DNA from 3 places in the Sutcliffiella cohnii genome. Region 2 is predicted to be linked to each of the others. Evidence: riboswitches for the same ligand, from Rfam matches in the RefSeq annotation. Region 2 holds a riboswitch; each other region holds the start of a gene.
The links. A riboswitch is a leader RNA that binds a small molecule or an ion and turns the genes downstream of it on or off. The one in region 2 is predicted to bind cobalamin.
Positions count from the first base shown of each region.

Region 1: another riboswitch for cobalamin. It lies ahead of BC6307_RS13865 (DUF4430 domain-containing protein); the one in region 2 lies ahead of BC6307_RS03610 (ribonucleoside-diphosphate reductase subunit alpha).
Region 3: another riboswitch for cobalamin. It lies ahead of BC6307_RS06710 (DUF4430 domain-containing protein); the one in region 2 lies ahead of BC6307_RS03610 (ribonucleoside-diphosphate reductase subunit alpha).

Region 1 covers NZ_CP018866.1:2,782,645-2,785,932, reverse strand. Annotated here, with positions in the region: gene BC6307_RS13870 (ATP-binding protein) at 1-1,333, shown strand, start outside; cobalamin riboswitch at 1,431-1,625, shown strand; gene BC6307_RS13865 (DUF4430 domain-containing protein) at 1,778-2,194, shown strand; gene BC6307_RS13860 (ECF transporter S component) at 2,194-2,709, shown strand; gene sigX (RNA polymerase sigma factor SigX) at 2,944-3,288, shown strand, end outside.
Region 2 covers NZ_CP018866.1:749,070-752,357, reverse strand. Annotated here, with positions in the region: gene BC6307_RS03620 (dicarboxylate/amino acid:cation symporter) at 1-1,035, opposite strand, end outside; gene BC6307_RS03615 (hypothetical protein) at 1,307-1,537, shown strand; cobalamin riboswitch at 1,681-1,875, shown strand; gene BC6307_RS03610 (ribonucleoside-diphosphate reductase subunit alpha) at 2,045-3,288, shown strand, end outside.
Region 3 covers NZ_CP018866.1:1,405,792-1,409,079, reverse strand. Annotated here, with positions in the region: gene BC6307_RS06710 (DUF4430 domain-containing protein) at 1-1,248, opposite strand, end outside; cobalamin riboswitch at 1,486-1,671, opposite strand; gene BC6307_RS06705 (sensor histidine kinase) at 1,831-2,649, opposite strand; gene BC6307_RS06700 (hypothetical protein) at 2,759-3,288, opposite strand, start outside.

The DNA of each region.
Region 1 (3,288 bases), 2.0 Mb from region 2:
TCATATTGATGGTGTAGAAGATGGCGCAGTTTATATGTACCAATCGTTAACAGCGATTAAAGAAACGACGAACCAAACAACACAACTTATTTTAATATCCGCGGGGATTGCTATTTTCCTTACAACCATTTTTGCGTTTTTCTTAATATCAAGAGTAACCTCGCCATTAAGGAAAATGAGGGAGGCTGCTTTTGAAGTAGCGAGAGGTAAGTTTGACACGAAAGTTCCGATCTTAACGTATGATGAAATCGGTGAACTTGCGATGGCGTTTAATCAAATGGGAAGACAATTAAAGTTTAACTTAAATGCACTTAATCAAGAAAAAGAACATTTGGCAAACATATTAAGTAGTATGGCAGATGGAGTAATAACGCTAAATCGTGATGGGACAATATTAATAACGAATCCGCCTGCTGAACGTTTCTTGCAAGCATGGTTTTACCAAGAAGGTAGTGATACGCGGGAACAATTACCTCATGAAATAAAAGAGATGTTTCAACGGGTCGTCAACTTTGAAAGAGAGCAAAGTATGGAACTTACCTACCAGGGGAGAACTTGGGTAATCGTCATGAGTCCTTTATATAATAATACCCACGTGCGTGGTGCAGTAGCTGTCATTCGTGATATGACGGAAGAAAGACGTTTAGATAAATTAAGAGAAGGATTTATCGCTAACGTTTCTCACGAGTTACGTACGCCAATTTCAATGCTTCAAGGATATAGTGAAGCAATAGTGGATGATATTGCTGGTAGCGAAGAAGAAAAGAAAGAACTTGCCTCCGTTATTTATGATGAGTCACTTCGTATGGGGAGGTTAGTAAATGACCTACTTGATTTAGCTAGATTAGAGTCTGGACATAGCACCGTGAACAGGGAACAAGTTGAAGTGGAAGAGTTTTTTGATAAAATGATTCGAAAGTTTCATGGTCTTGCTAAAGAGAAAATGGTAGATCTTCATTCAGAAATAATTGGGGACACGCTAGTTGATTTTGATGTAGATAAAATGGAACAAGTTTTTACTAACTTAATTGATAATGCACTACGTCACACAGATTCAGGTGGTAGTATCACGATTCGAGTTGAGCTTGGAGAGCTTGGAATGAAAGTAGATGTACAAGATACTGGACAAGGCATACCAGAAGAAGATATACCATTTGTATTTGAACGCTTCTATAAAGCGGACAAGGCTAGAACTAGAGGTAGATCTGGAACAGGTTTAGGATTGTCGATTGTTAAAAATATAATAGAGTCACATAACGGCTCAATAGGTGTACATTCTAAACTAAATGAGGGAACGACATTTTCTCTCGTTATTCCACGAACTGTGCAATAATTTGTTAAGTTGTACCGAATAATCTTGTTTATTATGAAACAATTTTTCTTGTCATTTTATACTTCTTTGTGTAAGATGGTACTGTATTCATAAACTTAATAATTATAAGTAAATTGGTGTCACACTGTGGCTTAAAAGGGAATTTGGTGCGAATCCAAAACTGTCCCCGCAACTGTAAATGTGGACGAAATGAGGTAACCACTGTATGTATGGAATGAGAGTTCGTCATACGGGAAGGCTCAAAGTAGGAAGAAGCATAAGTCAGTAGACCTGCCAATGAACTTACAAGTTTCGAAGCTTCGGGGTATGAGTAGCTGAAACGACAATATGGTATTGAACCTGCTGCAGAAGGTGAATTCCTCATTGTTGTCGTTTTATAGCTCATCCTTTAAGGATGAGCTATTTATTTTTTTTCATAATATATAAAAGGATGGGAATTACGTGATGAAAAAAATTTGGATTAGTTTATTAGTTGCAATATCTCTTATTGTGACGGGGTGTGCAGCAGACAACACAAATAATACAAATAACAACGCAAATGCTGGAGTAGAACAAAATGAAGAAGTAAACAAAGTAACGATTAAATTAGTAAAAGATAACGGGGAAGAAGTAATAAGTGAAGAGGCATTGCAGTTTGAAGAAGGAGAAACACTGATGGATGTAATGCATGAGCACTTTGAATTAACAACAGACGATAGTGGTGCATTTATTGTAGGAATTAACGGTATTGAATCGGATTACGAGAATAATTACTTTTGGATTTATACAGCAAATAATGAAGAAGTCTTAGTTGGCGCAAACGAATATGTGTTAAAAGATGGCGATGTTATTGAATTTAACTATTCAAAGTATGAAGGCTAATGAGCACAAGAAAAATTGCTTTATTAGGCTTATTAATAGCGTTATGTGTAGTAGGTAGAATGGTGTTTTCCTCGGTTCCTAATGTACAGCCTGTTACAGCAATCATTATTATTTGCTGCCTTTTGATGGGGCCTCAAAACGGTATCATACTTGCTGCTGGAACAGCATTTGTTTCTAACTTATTTTTAGGTAGTGGTACTTGGACGTTACTTCAAATAATTGCGTGGTCCATAATTGGAGTACTTTCAGGTCTCATTGGGATGAAATTTAAGAAATTGCCCATATGGTTACTTGCAACGTACGCTGGATTTTGCGGCATGCTCTTTGGTTTGATCATGTCGCTAGAACGCCTGATTATAGGTAAATTGTTTTGGCCGTATTACTTAGCGGGATTACCGTTTGACTTTAATCATGCAATTGGAAATATCGTATTCTTTATAGTGTTATATCCTATTCTATCCCCGATCATAAAAAGAGAAGCTTCGTTTATGGTGCAATCGTATAATAAACAGTAGATATAATTAGAAATTAGTTATATAGTATATATAAAAAGAAGTCATATATTATGGCTTCTTTTTTAAATTTTTAAAAAGCCAAACTATTGCTCTTTTAAAATATCTTATTAAAGCCTTCTTAAGTTTTCCAAAAAGTACTAAAAAAAATCTAGTCATTCGTAATATTTTGTAATATATTTGTAATGTAACTTTGTACGAAAAGTTTCGACTAATGTATTGAACGGAGGGTTTAGAATGCATGCCGTTTTTCAAGAGCTCTATGAAAAATATCACCAAGACGTCTATCAATTTTTATTTTATATGGTGAAAAATAAAGAACAAGCGGAAGACCTCGTTCAAGAAGTTTATATAAAAGTTCTACGCTCATACGACCGATTTGAAGGGAAAAGTAGTGAAAAAACATGGCTATTTTCGATAGCTAAACATGTAGCTATTGATTCATTTCGAAAACAAAAGGGATGGAAAAACAAACTTCTTGAAACGTTTGATTGGAATAAGCAACAAGTGAAAGATGTTGCACCATTACCGGAAGAAGTAGCTGTGAAAAATGAACAGGTTCAATTGTTGTATCGTTGCTTA
Region 2 (3,288 bases):
TCCGATACTTGCGACAACAGCTACAGCAACAACTGTTACTAGCTGCATGACAGTCAAACTTTCTGCAAAAACTTGTGCAATAAATACGGTTGCGACACCTTGCATAATTGCTGTCCCGTCCATATTAATCGTCGCCCCTAGAGGTTGAACGAAACTACTTATATGCTTTGGCACACCTAATTTTTCTTGTGCCGTATCCATAGAGATAGGAAGTGTTGCATTACTACTAGATGTACTAAAGGCAACACTCATTGCCGGTGCAAAGTTTTTGAAGAACGTAATTGGACTTGTTTTCCCAAGTACCGCTATGGCGGAACCGTACGTGACAAATAAATGAATAAAAAGTGCTAAAACAACTACAATGAAATATCCAAACATCGCTTTAAAAGCATCTAGCCCCATTTTTCCTATTGCAGATGCGATTAGTCCGAACGCCCCGTATGGAGCAAATTTTATAATGAAGTGGACAAGCCACATTACTACTTCATTAGCTTGTTCGAATAAAGATTTAATCCCAGCTGCTTTATCGCCTAACACATTGATTGCTAGCCCTAATAAAATGGAGAATGCAATAATTTGTAGTAAATTCCCTGTAGCCATCGCTTGAATTGGGTTCGTTGGAATAATGTTAAGTAACGTATCAACTACAGCTGGTGCTTCCGTCACCTCGTATGGTGGTAAGTCTTCACTGTTAAAAGTACCAAAATTACCAGGCTTAATAATTGTTGCTAGCGTTAACCCAATTGTAATTGCGATACTTGTCGTAACCATAAAAAATACTACTGTCTTGAAACCAATTCGTCCAAGTTTTTTCGTATCACCTAAATTAACAACACCTAACGTAATCGAGATAAGAACGATAGGTACAACAAGCATCGTAATTAAATTAAGAAAAATCTTACCTAGCGGAGTAAAAAACCAAGTATCAATTCTTGAAAATAATATATCTGATGCAAATAGGTTTAATATTAGCCCAACTACTATACCTAGAGCGAGACCTATTAATATTTTGGATGTTAAGGATAACTTCTTCATAAGATTCCCCCTTATTAATAATATTTTACATCGTTTACAACTATCTATGTATGGACAACACTTGATTATACCGGACTTTAACTATTTTAATTGTAAAAAGGCATTCTGTAAAGTGACATACATTAGAGTAAAAATATTGCAAATTGTATTACTACAGATTAAAATGACAATAATTGAATCTTGTACTATACTGAATTTTTTGGTATAGTAGTAAAGATTTTTTCTGTATAAACTAGTAGGGTTAATAGTTTATATTTTGGAGGGGTTTTACATGAAATTACTTTGGAAGGTAATTATTGCACTTTTCTTGTTGATTACTGCCAAAGTTGGTATGGATTCATACAAGATATTAAAAACTGCTGCAGGCGGAGAGCATATTCGAATTGATCCTGCTCTTTATTTTAATTTATCGTACTTAATTTTCGGCGCAATTGGCTTAATGATTTTATCGGATGTATTTAAAAAATATATAAAAGAAAATAATGAATATAAGCAAGTTTAATCAAGGATGAGTGGTGTTTTACTCGTCCTTTTTTATATTATTTTCTTTATACTCTTAATTTAGGCCATTGCATTTATTAGATTAATAGATTATGATAATCACAACATACAGATTTTAATCACAAAATACATACAATATATAGATTTTATAACGAAGTTAAAGGTGTCTAATATAGACTTAATAGGGAAATTGGTGAGAATCCAATACTGTCCCCGCAACTGTAAGTGTAGACGAAATGAAAGTCCACTGTATAAGACTGCTTAAAGGCGCTTATATGGGAAGGTTCAAAGTAGGATGAAGCACGAAGTCAGGAGACCTGCCTTTTCTTCAAATGTTTCGCATTCTTCGGGGATTGGGAAGATGAAACGATGGTGTAATATGCACTTTTTGTTTCTTATGCTTATTCCACTTTCGTTTGATCCACTCAGTCCTTGAGTGGATCTTTTATTTTTCTCCAGTTGGTCGTTGGACTAAAAGGAAAAAACTAGAATAGAAAGAGGGATAAGTATGACTACAATTATTCAATCAGATCATGTACTAGATAAAGTTAAATCAACATTTGAAAAACATCCAACACTAAACGCACAACCTTTTCTTGATAAAGCAGCAAAAATAATAAATCAACATCACCAACTTTCCAACGAAACAATTTATGAGTTAATAATTTTAGAAGCGTTAAGTTTTATTAGTGAAGAAGAACCAGAATGGACACACATTGCTGCGAATCTTTATTTAAACGTTTTGTACGAAAATACAGCTAAAGTAAGAAAAGAGAACAAGCACTATAAAGGCTTTTATCATTTAATAAAATCTCTAGTAGATAAAGGGATTTATGATCCAAAACTATTAAATTTCTATTCACCTGAAGAACTAAATGAATTAGAAAAAGAGATGGACCCTAATAAAGATGAGCTCTTCACATACATAGGGATTAAAACATTAGCAGATAGGTATTTAACGAAAGACCATTCGATGCAACTGTGGGAACTGCCCCAAGAGCGATTTATGATTATTGCTATGACATTAATGATCAACGAAAAGCAAAACCGCCTTCAGCACATAAAAGAAGCATATTGGGCATTAAGTAATTTATATATGACGGTTGCCACTCCTACATTAGCAAACGCAGGGAAAACTCATGGACAGTTATCGAGTTGCTTTATTGATACGGTAGATGATAGCTTACAAAGCATTTATGACAGTAATACCGATATTGCAAACTTGTCAAAAGCAGGTGGCGGAATTGGCGTCTACCTTGGGAAAATTAGAGCTAGAGGAAGTAATATTAAAGGATTTAAAGGTAATTCCTCCGGAGTAATCCCTTGGATGAAACAACTTAATAATACGGCTGTAAGTGTTGATCAACTAGGACAGCGTAAAGGTGCGATTTCTGTCTATTTAGATGTATGGCATCAAGATATTTTCTCCTTTTTAGATGCAAAACTTAATAATGGCGACGAACGATTACGTACCCACGATTTGTTTACGGGCGTTTGTATTCCTGATTTGTTCATGGAAAAAGTAGAAGAGCGAGACGATTGGTATTTGTTTGACCCTCATGAAGTGCGCCAAGTTATGGGGTATTCATTAGAAGATTATTTTGATGAAGAAAAAGGAAACGGTAGCTTCCGTCATAAATATTACGAGTGTGTGGGGCATCCTACTTTACACAAAGTAAAAGTGCCTGCGATTGACATTATGAAAGGCATTATGAGAAGTCAACTCGAAACAGGAAGTCCCTTCATGTTTTA
Region 3 (3,288 bases), 660 kb from region 2:
TACGTAATCAACTAATGTCCCGTAATATTGCTCTGGAACGGAATGCCCACTTCTCGCTAAAGCAATTGCGTCCCAGTCATTAAAGTTGTCATGCTGTGAAAAGTCTGTATTTTTTAGTATCCACTTGGAAATTTGCGTTGCCCACGTACTTATTTCTGGCAATTCACGTTGTGGGGCTGGTGGTGTTGCTTGTTCTGCCACTTTTACAACAGTTGTGACGAGTAAAGCTACACTTCCTTGCTCTATGTTTGCCGGTAAAGAAAAAGTCCCGGTTGCCGTATATTCTCCTGATTGAGTTGAGTTAAATCCATCAATAGACCACGAAAGTTGGACTTCGTGCTTATTGCCTTTACTATCTGTTAGATTCGTAGTTGGTGTTAAATGAAGGAGTGCATCTTCCTTACTCGTCCCAAACGGTACTTCCACTGATTCCACTGGATCAATTGCTTGGACCAAAGGTAGTTTTTCTGTTACGACTACTTTAATAGGCGTCGGGCGAATCATATTATAGGAATTTGCTCCAAACTTTTCTGCTGTAACCCAATACGTACCTACATTCGTTAACGGAATGGAAGCCCTTCCATTTTGATCTGTCTTAAATTCACTTTTTTCTCCATTAATTAAAATGGTTGCATCTGCTATCGCTTCATCAGGTGGTGGAGTTCCCCAGTTAGCTGGCTCTCCTGTCACCGTAAAAGTAACTTCATCCCCTTCTTTTACTTCCGTAGCAGAAGCAGCAATTTTTCCGAAATGATGATTCATCATATCCCCGATATAATATAACTCTACGATATCGTTGTTAGATAGTTCGTAAGTTCCTACTCCAACAGAAGGAGAAACACCATTTACTTTATACATCCAGCCTGATGTAAAACCGTAATCAAATTCATATACATTATTCACACCAGCGATATAGTTACCTTGATAGCCAACGTCAATAACAGATTTTTTGGTTACGTCTAGACCTTGTAGTTCAAGCGCTTTAATGATGGCATGAATGGCTAAAGGTTGGTCATTCGTAAGATGCCAATTACCAACTTTATTGTTTCCGACCGTTCTTGTTATATCGTAAGGGGCCAGTTCAATAGTAGTTAAAGGCGCTACTGTTTTGTCCCAACTCTCAATTCGAACGGAAATGTTAATGGTGTCCTTTTCACTAGCGGTTGCAGCAATAGGATGAAATAACGAAAAGATTAGTAGAATGCTAAGTATCGTTGCTATACTTTTTTTGAAAAATGAATGTAACAAGCTTCTCTCTCCCTATTTAAAGATTTTTTCTTCTCCTGACGTTGGTGTGGTGATAATTATTGATGTGACGAATTACTATGTAGTGGGATCTAGTTGGTATTCAGCTTTTTAAACAATAAAAAAACACCTTCCCTTCTTTTTGTTGAAGGGAAGATGTTTTACACAAATAAGACACATCTGTGTCATATGTAAATAGTCATACAAGATCATATCTTCTCCTTCCCATCCTCGTGAGATTACTAGAGTACTTGAATGGCTGGTCTCCTGGCTTCGCTTCACCACAAGCTTATCCCCTTCCCAATTTTCATAAAAATCAGTGGATACGATAAGTTGCTCCGCGTTACAGTGGCGGGACCGCGTCGGATTTTAACCGAACTTCCCAATTAAGCTTTCTAAAAAAGCACCATAAAAGTTTCTATTCAATTTTTGTACTACAAACCTATTATAGATTTAAACAAATTATTAAACAACCATAATTTGCTAACGGATGAATGGTGAACAAAGGGACAGGAAAACGTTCCACACTTTTTTGACATCGCTTTTAAAAATGTGTGAACAATGATCCTACCCTCTCGTTCACTCCTAATCCCACTTCCGAAACGACACTTCCATAATAAATTCATTATCACGTACATTAGCTACTGCTTTTCCACCCTGTTTATTAACAAGTTGCTGAACAATATGAAGCCCCAATCCAAGATGTGTACCCGTACGACTAGAATCCAGCCTATAAGTTCGATTAAAAATCTGTTGGAGTTTCGCAGCATCAATCTTCTCCACATCATTTACTGCCCTTAACCTAATGTATTCCTCTTCCTCAACAAAACTTATTTTTAAATAGCTTTTGGCATAAGTTAAAGCATTTTGAATGATGTTCGTTACAATCCGAACGGTTGCTTTGTTGTCAGCAAGAATAGGAGGTACACTCTCCTCAACCAATTGTACCTGTAATTGCTCTTTCTCAAAATCTTCATAGAACATTAGCATTGATTCTACAACAATTTGATCTAGAGACTGTTTCTCCATCGTCAATTTCTTGTCAGAGGAATCAAGTTGTGATAGTTCATAAAATAAATCTACAATCATCGTGAGATTATCGATTTTCTTCTGGATAATCTCTAGGAATTCTTTCTTTTCCCCTTCTGAAATAGACGGATCTGTTAAAAGCTCTGAAAATCCTTTGATCGATGTTAAAGGAGTTCGTAAATCATGGGAGATATTGGTGATTTCTTGCTTTAGTTCCATTTCTCTTCTTTCGACAGACTGTTGGTTCTGTTTGTATAATTGAATGAGCTGGTTGATTTTCGTCGCAAATCTACTCAAGTTTTTATTATGAGTATTTGTACGAACTAATTCATTTGTCCCGAAATTTTCACTGATTTCCTCTAATTGTTTTGTCATCCTTCTAATATCCCAATGGAACAGTAGAAGCTTGGAGACGGAAACCATCAGCAGGAAACCTAAGATTATGATAATCAACCAGCTATTCACTTTCATTCATCCCTTCTAATCAATCGATGTTTTGTTTAGCGAATCTATTTGCTCCGATGAATAAAACAAACAGTGAAATTCCGATGCCGATCACCCAATATTCGTAACTGAATGGGACTGCTTCCACTATATAGTTTCCAAGGTTATCGTTAAATAACGTATTAGGCATATATTTATAGACATCGCTCAAGCCTTGAAACGGACGGAACAACATCCGGACAAGATTACTAGAGAATCCATATATAAATAATAGTAGGATAAAGATATAAACGTCTCGAACTTTCATCACTTTTAACACATGGGTTAAAATAAATCCACTTAAAACAAGTGGAGCCATATTTACACTCGCTATCAGAAAATTATGGACTGAATGATTATCCGTAATTAGTAAGCTCTCCCCTAAGGCAATCATTAAAAACATACCAATGACACAAATAAGTACAAAATAGCTTAACGTTAAGATGAGCTTAGACCAGAAAATTGTACCCCGTGAAATGCCGAAAGAAACAGTTTGTTTTATCAACGACATATCATCTTTGCTTGTGAGAG